One region of the Scandinavium lactucae genome, then DNA from elsewhere that is predicted to be linked to it. Evidence: predicted binding sites of a transcription regulator. Region 1 holds the regulator's gene; each other region holds the start of a gene.
What was found. Region 1 encodes CRP, which controls carbon source genes, mostly activating them, when cyclic AMP is high. Its sites were predicted from a motif close to ATGTGANNNNNNTCACAT; they were not measured.

Region 1 (4,950 bases):
ACCAGCGAACGGGGACATTCTCGTGAAGCCGTCATGGATTCGGTAGTCCGTTCGATGGAAGATTATATCAACTTCATCACCCCGCAATTCTCACGCACCCACATTAACTTCCAGCGCGTACCCACCGTGGACACCTCCAACCCGTTCGCGGCGAAAGGGATCCCCTCGCTCGATGAAAGCTTTGTGGTCATCCATTTCCAGAATCTGGGCGATATTGATTTCCCCTGGCTGCTGGCGATGCTGCAGGGTTCATTCATTTCTCATATGAATACATTAGTGGTGCCGGGCGGGAAGATGGGACTGGCTATGGAGCTGATTATGTCGCCGCTGGTAGAACGGCTGATGGAAGGCAAAAAGATAGGTTGATGTCACCCGATAAACAGTAGGCCCGGTCAGCACAGCGCCACCGGGCTGGGCGCTTATCCTTCGACCACTTCAAACGAATGGGTAATTTTCGCCGCTTTCTCCAGCATCAGCGCCACCGAGCAGTATTTCTCAGCGGACAAATCCACCGCACGCGACACCGCGGCTTCTTTTAGCTCTTTGCCGGTGACGATGAAGTGCAAATTAATGTGGGTAAACAGACGCGGAGCTTCTTCACGACGCTCAGAGGTCAACTTCACCTCACAATCGGTCACGTCATGACGCCCCTTTTGCAGAATCGATACCACGTCAATCGCGCTGCATCCGCCCGCTGCCATCAGCACCATTTCCATCGGGCTTGGCGCTTTGTCACCAGAGTTACCGTCCATCATGATTTGGTGGCCAGAAGCAGACTCCCCCAGGAAGGTTAAACCCTCAACCCATTTCACACGCGCTTGCATAATTGTTAACTCCAGAGTTGCAATTTTCCTGACAGATTACGCGCACATAACAATTCTCGCAACGGAAGGCGACGTGCGTCATGCTGAAGCGAGACACCAGGAGACACGCGGCAAAAGCTATGCTAAAACAGTCGGGATGCTACAGTAATACATTGAAGTACTGCATGTATGCAGAGGACATCACACTACAGGCTGCAGTAAAATCCGACAGCCGACTTCCCAGGCACAGGGAAGGATACGATTGCAAAGCCAGCGGCAGTGTTTTGTCTGCCACTGGAGACAGCTTATAACAGAGGATAACCGCGCATGGTGCTTGGCAAACCGCAAACAGACCCTACCCTTGAATGGTTCTTGTCTCATTGCCACATTCATAAGTACCCATCGAAGAGCACGCTGATTCACCAGGGTGAAAAAGCAGAAACGCTGTACTACATCGTGAAAGGCTCTGTTGCAGTACTCATCAAGGATGAAGAAGGTAAAGAGATGATCCTCTCTTACCTTAACCAGGGCGACTTTATCGGTGAGCTTGGCCTGTTCGAAGAAGGTCAGGAGCGTAGTGCCTGGGTTCGGGCGAAAACCGCTTGTGAAGTGGCCGAAATCTCCTACAAAAAATTCCGTCAGCTTATCCAGGTCAACCCGGATATTCTGATGCGCCTCTCCTCCCAGATGGCGCGTCGCCTGCAGGTCACCTCTGAAAAAGTGGGCAACCTGGCGTTCCTCGACGTAACCGGTCGTATCGCGCAGACGCTGCTGAACCTGGCGAAACAGCCTGATGCTATGACCCACCCGGACGGTATGCAAATTAAAATCACCCGTCAGGAAATCGGTCAGATCGTTGGCTGTTCACGTGAAACCGTGGGCCGTATTCTGAAAATGTTGGAAGATCAGAATCTGATCTCCGCCCACGGTAAAACTATCGTGGTCTACGGTACCCGCTAAGCCAGATTAACGGCGTATTGCCCTGGGGCAGTACGCCGTTTTTGTCTCTCCCCTCATGTGGCGCAGGCTGATTTATCACCCGGAAATTAACTACGCACTGCGACAAACGCTGGTGCTCTGTTTACCCGTGGCTATCGGTCTGGCTTTGGGGTATCTCAAGTACGGTCTGCTGTTTTCATTGGTTCCCGCCTGCTGCAACATTGCCGGGCTGGACACGCCCCACAAACGCTTCTTCAAACGGTTGATTATTGGCGGTTCGCTGTTTGCGGGCTGTAGCCTCGCGGTGCAGTTGTTACTGGCGCGTGACGTACCGCTGCCCATTATTCTGAGCGGGTTGGCGATGCTGCTCGGCGTTACCGCCGAAATCAGTTCTCTGCACGCGCGCCTGCTGCCCGCTTCGCTGATTGCCTCGATCTTCACCCTCAGCCTGGCAGGCAATATGCCAGTGTGGCAGCCGCTGCTGATTTACGCTCTCGGCACCCTGTGGTACGGCCTGTTTAACTGGTTCTGGTTCTGGATGTGGCGCGAACAGCCGCTGCGCGAATCCCTGAGCCTGCTCTATCGCCAGCTGGCGGATTATTGTGAAGCCAAATATAGCCTGCTGACCCAGCATACCGATCCGGAAAAAGCGCTGCCGCCACTGCTCACTCGACAGCAAAAAGCCGTCGACCTGATTACCCAGTGTTACCAGCAAATGCACATGCTGGCCGCCAACCAGAATCACGAATATAAGCGCCTGCTGCGCGCCTTCCAGATTGGCCTCGATCTGCAAGAACATATTTCGGTCAGCCTGCACCAGCCCGCAGAAGTGCAGAAACTGGTGGAACGCAGCCATGCTGAAGCGGTGATCCGCTGGAATGCGCAAACCATCGCCGCCCGGCTGCGGGTGATGGCCGATGACATCCTCTATCACCGTTTTCCGCAGCGCTTTAACATGGATAAACAAATTGGTGCTCTGGAAAAAATTGCCCATCAGCACCCGGATAATCCCGTCGGCCAGTTTTGCGCCTGGCATTTCAGCCGCATCGCCCGCGTATTGCGGATGCAACGCCCGCTGTACCCGCGCAATCTGATGGCTGATAACGAACGCCGTCTGCCGGTTTTCGCCGCGCTGAAAAGCTACCTGTCGTTTAAATCTCCGGCGCTGCGAAACGCGGCGCGAATCAGCGTGATGCTGAGCATCGCCAGCCTGATGGGAGCGGCGCTGAATCTTCCGAAACCGTACTGGATCCTGATGACCGTCCTGCTGGTAACGCAGAACGGCTACGGCGCAACGCGAGTGCGAATTTTTCACCGGGCCGCGGGCACGCTGGCCGGGCTAGTGATTGCCGCTGGCACCTTGCACTTCCACGTACCGGAAGGCTACACCCTGGCGTCCATGTTATTGATTACCCTTGCGAGCTATCTGATCATTCGTAAGAGCTACGGTTGGGCCACCGTGGGCTTTACGGTCACCGCGGTGTACACCATTCAGCTACTGACGCTCAACGGCGAACATTTCATTCTCGCCCGTCTTGTCGACACGGTAATTGGTTGTCTGATTGCCTTCGGTGGAATGGTCTGGCTGTGGCCGCAGTGGCAAAGTGGGCTCCTGCGTAAAAATGCCCAGCAGGCGCTGGAGGCCGACCAGGATGCCCTGCGGCTGATCCTCAGTAGCGACCCGCAGGCACCCACCCTGGCGTATCAGCGAATGCGTGTGAATCAGGCGCATAACGCGTTGTTCAACTCGCTGAATCAGGCGATGCAGGAACCGGGCTTTAACTCACATTATCTGGAGGACATGAAACTGTGGGTAACGCACAGCCAGTTTATCGTCGAGCATATCAATGCCATGACCACGCTGGCGCGCGAACACAACATGCTGACCAACGATTTGGCTCAGCGTTATTTACAGTCCTGCGAAATTGCGTTGCAACGCTGCCAACAGCGGCTGGAGTATGACGAGGCGGGAGGTAGCGGGGATGCGAATATCATGGAGTCTACGGACACGATGACGCATGGACCGCTCAGCACCATGGAACAGCATCTACAACGTATTCTGGGGCATCTGAACACCATGCACACCATCTCTTCAGTGGCATGGCGTCAGCGCCCACATCATGGGATTTGGTTGAAGAAGCGCGCTTAGCTTTTCACGACCTTCTTCACCGCAGCGGCAAAACGCGTCATCCCCTCGTCAATATCCGCCTCTTCCACCACCAGAGAAGGGGCAAAGCGCATTACGTCCGGCCCGGCGTTGAGCACCATTACACCTTCATGCGCGGCAGCGTGGAGGAAATCGCGTGCGCGGCCTTTGTACTGCGGCTTCAGCTCAGCGCCAATCAGCAAACCCATGCCGCGTACATCGCTGAAAACATCCAGCTCGGCGTCGATCTGTTGCAGATGCTTCACAAAACGCGCGCGCTTTGCATTTACGCCGTCCAGCACTTCTGGCGTGTTAATAATGTCAAACGCCGCCCCAGCCACCGCGCAGGCCAGTGGATTACCGCCATAGGTCGACCCGTGCGAACCGACGTGAAATGCGCTGGCTATCTCTTCGGTGGTCAGCACGGCGCTCACCGGGAAACCGCCGCCTAACGCTTTGGCACTGGTGAGAATATCCGGCGTCACGCCGTAATGCTGATAGGCAAACAGCGACCCGGTACGCCCCATGCCGCTCTGCACTTCATCAAACACTAACAGCGCCTGATGCTGGTCGCATAACTCGCGCAGCCCTTTGAGGAATTCAGGCGTGGCCGCCATCACCCCGCCTTCGCCCTGAATCGGCTCAACCACCACTGCGCAGGTGTGATCGTCCATCACCGCTTGCACCGCGTGCAGGTCGTTAAAGGGAACGTGGATGATATCGGCCGGTTTTGGCCCGAAGCCGTCGGAGTATTTAGGCTGTCCACCGACCGAAACGGTAAACAGCGAACGGCCGTGGAAGGCGTTGTGGAACGCGATGATTTTGGTTTTGTACGGGCTGTGGCGCGTAGAGGCATAGTAGCGCGCCAGTTTAAATGCCGTTTCATTGGCTTCCGTACCGGAGTTCATAAACACCACGCGCTCGGCAAACGTGGCGGCCACCAGCTTACGGCCCAAGCGCAGCGCCGGTTCATTGGTGAACACGTTGCTGGTATGCCACAGCGTTTCGCCCTGGCTTTTCAGCGCTTCTACCAGCGCCGGATGGCAATGCCCCAGCGCCGTG
Region 2 (4,950 bases), on a different contig from region 1:
CAGGTTGTAGTAATCCACATTGTCGAAACCGGCATCCTGCATCATCGCTTTCAGGGTGTCCTGATCGGGATGCATACGGATGGATTCCGCCAGATAGCGATAGCTTTCGCCGTCTTTCGCCACTAATTCCCCCACACGCGGCAGCACATGGAATGAGTAGGCGTCATAGGCTTTGCTTAATGGATCGAGGATGGGTTTGGAGAACTCCAGCACCAGCAAACGTCCGCCCGGTTTCAGCACGCGATACATAGAACGCAGCGCTTTTTCTTTGTCGGTAACGTTACGCAGGCCAAAGGAAATGGTGATGCAGTCAAACGTGTTGTCCGGGAACGGCAGCGCTTCCGCGTTGGCCTGCACGTATTCCACATTGCCAATCACGCCGATATTGCGCAGCTTTTCGCGGCCCATTTTGAGCATCGATTCGTTGATATCAGCCAGCACGACGCTACCGGTTTCGCCCACCAGACGAGAGAATTTCGCCGTCAGGTCGCCAGTACCGCCTGCTAAATCCAGCACTTTTTGCCCACGGCGGACGCCGCTGCAGTCAATGGTAAAGCGCTTCCACAAGCGATGGATCCCGAACGACATCAGGTCGTTCATAACATCATACTTAGCGGCAACAGAATGGAATACATGCGCCACCATGTCCTCTTTCTGCGATTTGGCTACTGTCTGGAAGCCAAAGTGCGTCGTTTCTTGTGAATCCTCAACCATCTCAATGTCTGCCTATCAAGAAAATGTACCTGGAGTGTAACAGATTGGGCGCATTTCCCCTACGTTTCAACCGTGCCGGGAAACGCGATGCGCCTCAGTTTCAGACGGTTCATCAGAGGCCGACAAGCGTGCCGCATCGTCATTGAATGCGCTGTTGTCGGGGTCAAACGCCTCTTCCTGCGCCGTCGCCTGTTCGGCCAAGTCAGGATTAATTTCACGTTTCACTTCAACGCCTAACCCCCGGAAGGATTCTGCCTGCGCCAGCAGGTTTCCGCGCCCGGAGGCGAGTTTTTTCATGGCCTGACGATAGTTATCCTGAGCTTTATCCAACCCCTGCCCGATCGCCGACATATCATCGACAAACAGCCGCATTTTGTCGTACAGGCGGCTGGCGCGATCGGCAATCTGCTGGGCATTACGGCTCTGATGCTCATAGCGCCAAAGGTTCGCAATGGTGCGCAGCGCCACCAGCAGCGTGGTTGGGCTGACCAGCATGATGTTGTTTCGGAGCGCTTCGGTAATCAGGTCTGGCTGTCGATCAATCGCCAACAGGAACGCAGGCTCCACCGGGATAAACATCAGCACATAGTCCAGCGAGCGCAGGCCCGGTAGCTGCTGATAATCTTTACGGCCCAGCAGACGAATATGGTTGCGTACCGAGGCGATATGTTCCTGCAGCGCGGCTTCACGCACGTAATCTTCTTCTGCATTAAAGAATCGCTCGTAGGCGATAAGCGTCATTTTGGCGTCGATCACCACGTCTTTGCCCTGCGGCAAACGCACGATCACATCAGGCTGCATTCGGGCACGGGTATCGGTTTCGATACTGACCTGAGTCTGGTATTCGTGGCCTTCCCGCAGGCCAGATGCCTCCAGAACGCGCGTCAGGACCACTTCCCCCCAGTTGCCCTGGGTTTTGTTATCGCCCTTCAGCGCTTTGGTCAGGTTGACCGCTTCCTGGGCCATTTGCGCATTAAGCTGCTGAAGATTACGAATTTCATGAGCCAGGGTGTGACGTTCCTGCGCCTCTTTGCCGAAGCTGTCCTGCACCTGGCGACGGAAGCCGTCGAGCTGTTCGCGCAGCGGCGAGAGCAATCCGTGTAGGCTCTGGCGATTCTGTTCATCAACCCGGCGATTACTGTGCTCAAAAATACGATTGGCGAGGTTTTCAAACTGCTCGCTCAGGCGTTGTTCGCTGTTCACCATCTGGCGAATTTTGTCTTCGGCGTGCAATTGGGTCGATTCGAGGCGGGTAGTTACTTCACGCAGATCGGCTTCCAGCGAGGTGTTAATCTCCCGCAGGTTACGCAGTTCGTTATTCAGCAGTTCGCATTCATCGCGCCAGTGGGCATTTTGCGCCAGCTGTTGTTTCGCCGCCGCCAGTTCAATATCGAGATCGTGCCGCTCTTCGATGAAATCAGCCCGAAGCCGGTCGGCATGTGATTTGCTTGCCAGCCAGCCAAATGCGGCCCCGACAATCAGTGCAGCCACTGCGCTGATGATGATTGAAATATCCACGGCTCCCCCTGCTCAACAACTTATCGGCACAATACCGACACAACGTAGAATTGTGAATTGTGCTGTATAAATGTCCAGTTTAAAAGGGTTTTCCTGCGAGGATGCACGCAAAAAAGAAAAGGCCGAACACGTCGGCCTTTTCATAAAGCAGAGGAATTACAGCAGGCGACGTGCCGCTTCGACCACGATTTTCACCGCGTGGCTTTCGGTTTTCTTCATGGTTTCCGCGTTCGGAATTTCTTGCTGAGTGCGGTTAACGATAACGCCCGCAACCATGCCCGCGCGCAGGCCCTGGCTGGAACACATGGTCAGCAGGGTGGCGGATTCCATTTCATAGTTCATCACGCCCATCGACTGCCACTCTTCCATCGAGCCTTTGTAGCGGTTCACCACGCGACCGGAGAAGGTGTCGTAACGTTCCTGGCCTGGGTAGAAGGTGTCGGAAGACGCGGTCACACCGATGTGAGTGGTCGCGCCGACGGATTTTGCCGCTTCAACCAACGCGGTGGTACAGGCGAAATCAGCGACCGCCGGGTATTCCATCGGGGCGAAATGCAGGCTGGCACCGTCCAGACGTACGGAGGCGGTGGTGACCAGCACGTCGCCGACGTTAATGTTCGGCTGGATAGCACCGGTGGTGCCCACGCGCAGGAAAGTACGGATGCCCAGCTGGGCCAGCTCTTCTACTGCAATCGAGGTGGACGGACCGCCGATACCGGTGGAACACACGATAACCGCTTTACCGTCCAGCTCTGCACGCCAGGAGGTGAATTCACGATGCGATGCCAGCTTAACCGGCTTGTCCATCAGCGCGGCGATCTTTTCCACACGCTCCGGATCGCCCGGGACGATAGCGAGCGTTGCCCCTTGTAAATCGTTCTTGGTGAGGCCGAGATGAAAAACATCAGACTTAGACATATAAAAACTCCTCTCTGGGTCGAGTTGTCAGCAGAAGCAAAAACGTACTCTACCGAAGCTTTGGACACATTTTCGTGACAATCATCACTATGAGTGAAAATGTTTGCATTAGTTTTCTTATAAAAAGTGATTCACATCACATTAACAAGCGGTAATGATAACCACTGCACATAAGATAGCCGTTTTCTGGCACTGTGAATTGTTAACCTGCGGACTATATTTATCACTGCGCTAAATCGATGGGTACGGAGAAGACCATGACAGATAAACAACCCGGCTTTGCACCGGCTGCAGCACCTCACGCCTCAACCCTTATCGTGACCCCGGAAGACGCGATCGTTTCTGGGGAAACGTCAATCCCGTCGCAGGGTGAAAACATGCCTGCGTTTCATGCCCGGCCAAAAAATACCGACGGCCCGTTGCCGGTGGTGATTGTGGTGCAGGAAATTTTCGGCGTGCACGAGCACATCTGCGACGTCTGCCGTCGTCTGGCGGGTGAAGGCTATCTGGCAATTGCGCCGGAGCTCTATTTCCGTCAGGGCGATCCGAATGACTATGCTGACATCCCGACGCTGTTCAGCGGCCTGGTGTCGAAAGTGCCTGATGCTCAGGTGCTGGCAGATCTCGACCACGTTGCCAGTTGGGCCTCGCGCAACGGCGGCGACGCCAATCGCCTGCTGATCACCGGTTTTTGCTGGGGCGGCCGCATAGCGTGGCTGTACGCGGCGCATAATCCACAGCTGAAAGCGGCGGTGGCGTGGTACGGCAAACTGGTGGGTGAAAAATCGCTGAATTCACCGAAGCATCCGGTTGATATCGCGATCGATTTGACCGCGCCAGTGCTCGGCCTGTACGGCGGCCAGGATACGGGCATTACGCTGGAGAGCGTGGAGACCATGCGTCAGGCGCTGCGGGCGGCAAACGCCAAAGCAGATATTGTTGTTTACCCGGAAGCCGGACACGCGTTTAACGCCGACTATCGTCCGAGCTACCACGAAGAGTCGGCCAAAGACGGCTGGCAAAGAATGCTGGCGTGGTTTGCGCAGTACGGCGGGAAGAAAGGCTAAACAGAGCCTTGATTGCCCGGCAACTGCCGGGCAAAAACTCACTATTTAGGCTTTTTCGAACCGCGGGGATTTGAGTTCATCCACCAGAAAATACACCACATCGTGCAGTAAACCCGCCAGATCCTGACCGTTTTTCGCCAGAAGCGTGCCGCCACTTAATGTCAGGGTTAATGCCTGGGCATAATCCAGCAGCAGATCGGTGTCCTGCCAGCTCTCCGGCAAGGTGGATAACGGGACCGTTTCCACCGTCAGTTGGCTGACCACCCAGTCTGGCATGGCGTCCACGCAACGCTGACGCAGTACTGTCAGCGCGTGTGATAAGCGCCCGCATAGCGCCAGTCGGTAGTATTTGTCCCCACACTCCACCATTACGCTGACCAGGGTGCCGCAAAAGTCCGCAGCGGTAAAAAGGTCAGCAGACCCCGACAGGGGAATATCAAGTGCTTCCTGGATTTCTTGTAGATCGTCTTCAGAGAGGGTTTGGCTTGATGCTGTAGTCATTTGGCAATTCCTTGTGTTTTTTAAGGAGTCACCGCTGGAGTTCCTACGCTCACAGGTGGTGACGCTGACGGGGGTAGGAATACCGGACACAAGTGAAACCGGCCAACCTTTCGGTTGCCCCGCCAACGCCACCAGAGAGTTTACTGAGATGTACGCTGACATAACACAGAAAAATCTGTGCCCACTTATGATTTATACAGGTTCCTACGCCCGGTTGCGGGATTGACCGCAA
Region 3 (4,950 bases), on a different contig from region 1:
GTTGCTGTGGTGGTCAATGTCGCCATAGCGCCTGCTCTCCAGAAAAAGAATTCATATCCGTGTTAATGCGCAGCACTGTACCAGTACACGAGTACAATTGAAATAAAAAAAGCCCCGATAATAAATACCGGGGCTGTATCGTTTACTTTACGTACATAACCGTAGTTTTAAACTCGGCAATTACGCTTCGGTAGGACGACGACGTACTGGCGCATCATCACGACGCGGCGCACGGCCACCTTCGCGACGCTCACCGCTGAAACGGCCTGCACCACCTTCACGACGTTCGCCGCTGAAACGACGACCTTCGCTACGACCGCCTTCACGACGCTCGCCGAAACCACCACGACCACCAGCAGGGCCGCCACGACGCTCGCCACCACCGGTGTGCGGCACGGCATCACCGACCAGCTGCATGTTCATCGGTTTGTTCAGGATGCGGGTACGAGTGAAGTGCTGAAGCACTTCGCCCGGCATACCTTTCGGCAGCTCGATAGTCGAGTGGGTACCGAACAGCTTGATGTTACCGATGTAACGGCTGCTGATGTCGCCTTCGTTAGCGATAGCGCCAACGATGTGACGAACTTCAACGCCATCATCACGGCCCACTTCAATGCGGTACAGCTGCATATCACCAACGTCACGGCGTTCGCGACGTGGACGGTCTTCGCCGCTGCGCTCTGGACGGTCGCCACGTGGGCCACGGTCGTTACGGTCACCGCGAGGTGCACGGTCATTGCGGTCGAAACGCTCGTCACGATCGCGGAACTCACGCTTAGGACGCATCGGTGCATCTGGTGGCAGAATCAGTGGACGTTCGCCCTGAGCCATTTTCAACAGTGCTGCAGCCAGGGTTTCCATATCCAGCTCTTCTTCAGCAGAAGGCTGAATTTTTGCCAGCAGGCCGCGGTAGATGTCCAGGTCGCTGCTTTCCAGCTGCTGCTGGATTTTAGCGGAGAACTTAGCCAGACGACGCTCACTCAGCAGTTCACGGGTTGGCAGTTCAACTTCTGGAATGGTCAGCTTCATAGTGCGTTCGATGTTGCGCAGCAGACGACGCTCGCGGTTCTCAACGAACAGCAGCGCACGACCCGCACGACCCGCACGACCGGTACGGCCAATACGGTGAACGTAGGATTCTGAATCCATCGGGATGTCGTAGTTAACAACCAGACTAATACGCTCAACGTCCAGGCCACGGGCCGCAACGTCGGTAGCAATCAGGATGTCCAGACGACCATCTTTCAGACGATCCAGAGTCTGCTCACGCAGGGACTGGTTCATGTCGCCGTTCAGCGCTGCGCTGTTATAGCCGCTTTGTTCCAGCGCTTCAGCCACTTCCAGAGTCGCGTTTTTGGTACGTACGAAGATAATCGCCGCATCAAAATCTTCCGCTTCCAGGAAACGAACCAGTGCTTCGTTTTTACGCATGCCCCATACAGTCCAGTAGCTCTGGCTGATGTCAGGACGGGTCGTCACGCTTGACTGAATGCGGACTTCCTGTGGTTCTTTCATGAAGCGACGGGTAATACGACGAATCGCTTCTGGCATGGTCGCAGAGAACAGCGCGGTCTGATGACCTTCTGGGATCTGCGCCATAATGGTTTCAACGTCTTCGATGAAGCCCATACGCAGCATTTCATCCGCTTCATCCAGGACCAGACCTTTCAGGCTGGACAGGTTCAGCGTGCCACGTTTTAAGTGATCGAGCAGACGGCCCGGGGTACCCACGACAATTTGTGGACCCTGACGCAGGGCGCGCAGCTGTACGTCATAACGCTGGCCACCGTAAAGGGCAACCACGTTTACGCCGTGCATGTGTTTAGAGAAATCCGTCATGGCTTCAGCAACCTGAACCGCCAGTTCGCGGGTCGGTGCCAGCACCAGAATCTGTGGTGCTTTCAGCTCTGGATCAAGGTTATGCAGCAGCGGTAAAGAGAACGCTGCAGTTTTGCCGCTACCGGTCTGGGCCATACCCAGTACGTCACGGCCACCGAGCAGATGTGGGATACACTCTGCCTGGATTGGAGAAGGTTTTTCGTAACCCAGATCGTTCAGGGCTTTAAGGATGGAGACGTTCAGCCCCAGATCAGAAAAAGTAGTTTCGATAGTAGTAGTCTCGATGGTATCAGTCATGTAGTACACGTGCCTCGTAGATGGCGGCCAGTCTACATAACTCATCGTGAAATTGACCTGCAATTTTCATTGAAAAGTGTGAACCGGCTCAAATTTGGTGAATTAACGAACAATAAAGCCCTCACCCGTAAAGATGATGGCAATCAAAAAAGATTATGGGCTGAGTTGTTCGTCAGCTATTGCTGGTCCGATTCTGCCAGGTCGTCTTGCTCCTGGCCCAAGAGCGCTAATTCCAACAATGCGTATCGGTGCTCAACAAAGTTATGAACGTTGTTAGCAACCGCCAGTTTGAACAGTGCCGTAGCGCTGTCCTTGTCCCCCAGACTTAGGTAGTACTTACCTAAATAGAAGTTTGTTTCACTGAGATGCTCAGCGAGCGAGGTGTTATCCGTTGCGTCTGCCTTCAGTCTTTCCATCAGCGTTGCTTCGCTAATGTCACCGAGGTAGAACTCGACAATGTTCCATCCCCATTGCTCTTTGTCCGATTTTTCATAGCGCTGCTTGAGTGCTACGACAGCCTGCTTCTCATCGAGCTTCCGCTCAACGATATAAAGCCACAGACTACGGAAAGGATCATTGGGATCGTCTTGATAAAACGCCAGCAGATCATCTTGCGCTAACTTTGCGCGACCACCGTAATAAAGCGCGATGCCGCGGTTCAGATATGCGTAATTGTAAGTTGGATCAAGCTCAAGTACAGAATCAAACGCTTCATAGGCAGCATCAAAATTGCCTGCCTGCGTTAAATAAATGCCTAAGTAATTGAATACTTCAGGCATATCGGGTCTGATTGCCAACGCTTGCGAGAAATCGTTACGCGCTAATGCTCTCAAACCGAGACTATCATACAACACTCCGCGCTCATATAAAAGCTGTGCGCGTTCATCATCGGTTAAAGCCCGACTGGCAAGAATTTGTTCCATACGTGCCAGAATCACTTCTTGCTGTAAAGTCGGTTGCAATGGCACCGCCAGGACTTCACTCTTGCGCCAGGCAGAATTACTGCATCCTGCCAGCGTGAGTGCTGTCGCAACGAAACACCAGCGCAAAAAAGGCTTCATTTCCCACTCCCGAAGACAACAATTGGATGAACGTCCTGTTCCCCGGCTGCTAACAAGCGTCCTGCCCGGAATGCGCCCTCCGTAAAAGCGGAGGGCTAATGGCAACCTTACTCGCCCTGTTCCGCTGCCGGCGCTTCTGGCGCGGCGGCTGGCTGAGTCTGCTCAGTCGCTTCTTTAATGCTCAGACGTACGCGGCCCTGGCGATCAACTTCCAGAACTTTAACCGGTACTTCCTGACCCATCTGCAGATAGTCAGTCACTTTCTCAACACGCTTGTCGGCAATCTGAGAAATGTGGACCAGACCTTCTTTACCGCCACCGATAGCAACGAATGCACCGAAGTCTACGATACGAGTGACTTTACCGTTGTAGATGCGGCCCACTTCGATTTCAGCGGTGATCTCTTCGATACGGCGAATAGCGTACTGCGCTTTGTCACCGTCGGTCGCTGCGATTTTCACGGTACCGTCATCTTCGATTTCGATGGTGGTGCCGGTTTCTTCGGTCAGCGCACGGATAACAGAACCACCTTTACCGATAACGTCTTTGATCTTGTCCGGGCTGATCTTGATGGTGTGAATACGCGGTGCGAATTCAGAGATGTCACCACGCGGTGCGTTGATAGCCTGTTCCATCACGCCCAGAATGTGCAGACGCGCACCTTTGGCCTGGTTCAGAGCAACCTGCATGATTTCTTTGGTGATGCCTTCAATTTTGATATCCATCTGCAGTGCAGAGATACCTTCGCGGGAACCCGCAACTTTGAAGTCCATATCGCCCAAGTGATCTTCGTCGCCGAGAATGTCGGACAGAACCACGAAGTTCTCGCCTTCTTTCACCAGACCCATCGCGATACCTGCTACTGCAGATTTAATCGGTACGCCTGCATCCATCAGTGCCAGAGAAGCACCACATACGGAAGCCATGGAAGAAGAACCGTTAGATTCGGTGATTTCAGAAACCACACGAACGGTGTACGGGAATTCGTCGGTGGTAGGCATCACTGCCAGCACGCCACGCTTCGCCAGACGGCCATGACCAATTTCACGACGCTTCGGTGAGCCAACCATACCGGTTTCGCCCACGGAGTACGGAGGGAAGTTGTAGTGGAACAGGAAGCTGTCGGTGCGATCGCCCATCAGCTCGTCGATGTTCTGTGCGTCACGTGCGGTACCCAGAGTCGCCGTTACCAGCGCCTGAGTTTCACCACGGGTGAACAGTGCGGAACCGTGAGTACGTGGCAGTACGCCGGTGCGCACGTCCAGACCACGGATCATGTCTTTCTCACGACCATCGATACGCGGTTCGCCTGCCAGTACGCGGCTACGTACAGCGGTTTTCTCGATACCGTGCAGGATGTCGCCCAGGTCGTTAGCGTCCAGGGTGTCGTCTTCGGCAATCAGGGTCGCGATAACGTCAGATTTGATAGCATCAATCTGCGCGTAACGTTCCTGCTTGTCGGTAATGCGGTAAGCATCGCTCAGACGAGACTGTGCCAGCTCAGCAACGCGCGCGTGCAGCGCTTCGTTGACGGCTTCTGGCTGCCAATCCCAACGTGGTTTACCGGCTTCTTTCACCAGGTCGTTGATGTTCTGGATAACAACCTGCTGCTGCTCGTGGCCAAATACCACCGCGCCCAGCATCTGGTCTTCGCTCAGCAGTTCTGCTTCGGATTCAACCATCAGGACCGCAGCTTCGGTACCGGCAACAACCAGGTCCAGTTTGCTGGTTTTCAGCTCTTCCTGGGTTGGGT

Region 2: a site for CRP is predicted at 3,275-3,292, ahead of udp (uridine phosphorylase). Genes of this name have one in related genera too.
Region 3: a site for CRP is predicted at 2,213-2,230, ahead of yrbN (protein YrbN). Genes of this name have one in related genera too.

The regions. Positions count from the first base shown of each region.
Region 1 is NZ_JAWXRD010000003.1:188,136-193,085, reverse strand. It holds gene SIK69_RS05175 (phosphoribulokinase) at 1-366, shown strand, start outside; gene SIK69_RS05170 (OsmC family protein) at 420-824, opposite strand; gene crp (cAMP-activated global transcriptional regulator CRP) at 1,131-1,763, shown strand; gene SIK69_RS05160 (YccS/YhfK family putative transporter) at 1,819-3,891, shown strand; gene argD (bifunctional acetylornithine/succinyldiaminopimelate transaminase) at 3,888-4,950, opposite strand, start outside.
Region 2 is NZ_JAWXRD010000033.1:66,617-71,566, reverse strand. It holds gene ubiE (bifunctional demethylmenaquinone methyltransferase/2-methoxy-6-polyprenyl-1,4-benzoquinol methylase UbiE) at 1-714, opposite strand, end outside; gene rmuC (DNA recombination protein RmuC) at 781-2,232, opposite strand; gene udp (uridine phosphorylase) at 2,389-3,150, opposite strand; gene SIK69_RS14700 (dienelactone hydrolase family protein) at 3,408-4,217, shown strand; gene SIK69_RS14695 (hypothetical protein) at 4,263-4,718, opposite strand; partial or broken gene SIK69_RS14690 (ash family protein) at 4,722-4,880, opposite strand.
Region 3 is NZ_JAWXRD010000029.1:222,055-227,004, forward strand. It holds gene mtr (tryptophan permease) at 1-26, opposite strand, end outside; gene SIK69_RS11590 (DEAD/DEAH family ATP-dependent RNA helicase) at 181-2,136, opposite strand; gene yrbN (protein YrbN) at 2,129-2,206, opposite strand; gene nlpI (lipoprotein NlpI) at 2,313-3,197, opposite strand; gene pnp (polyribonucleotide nucleotidyltransferase) at 3,305-4,950, opposite strand, start outside.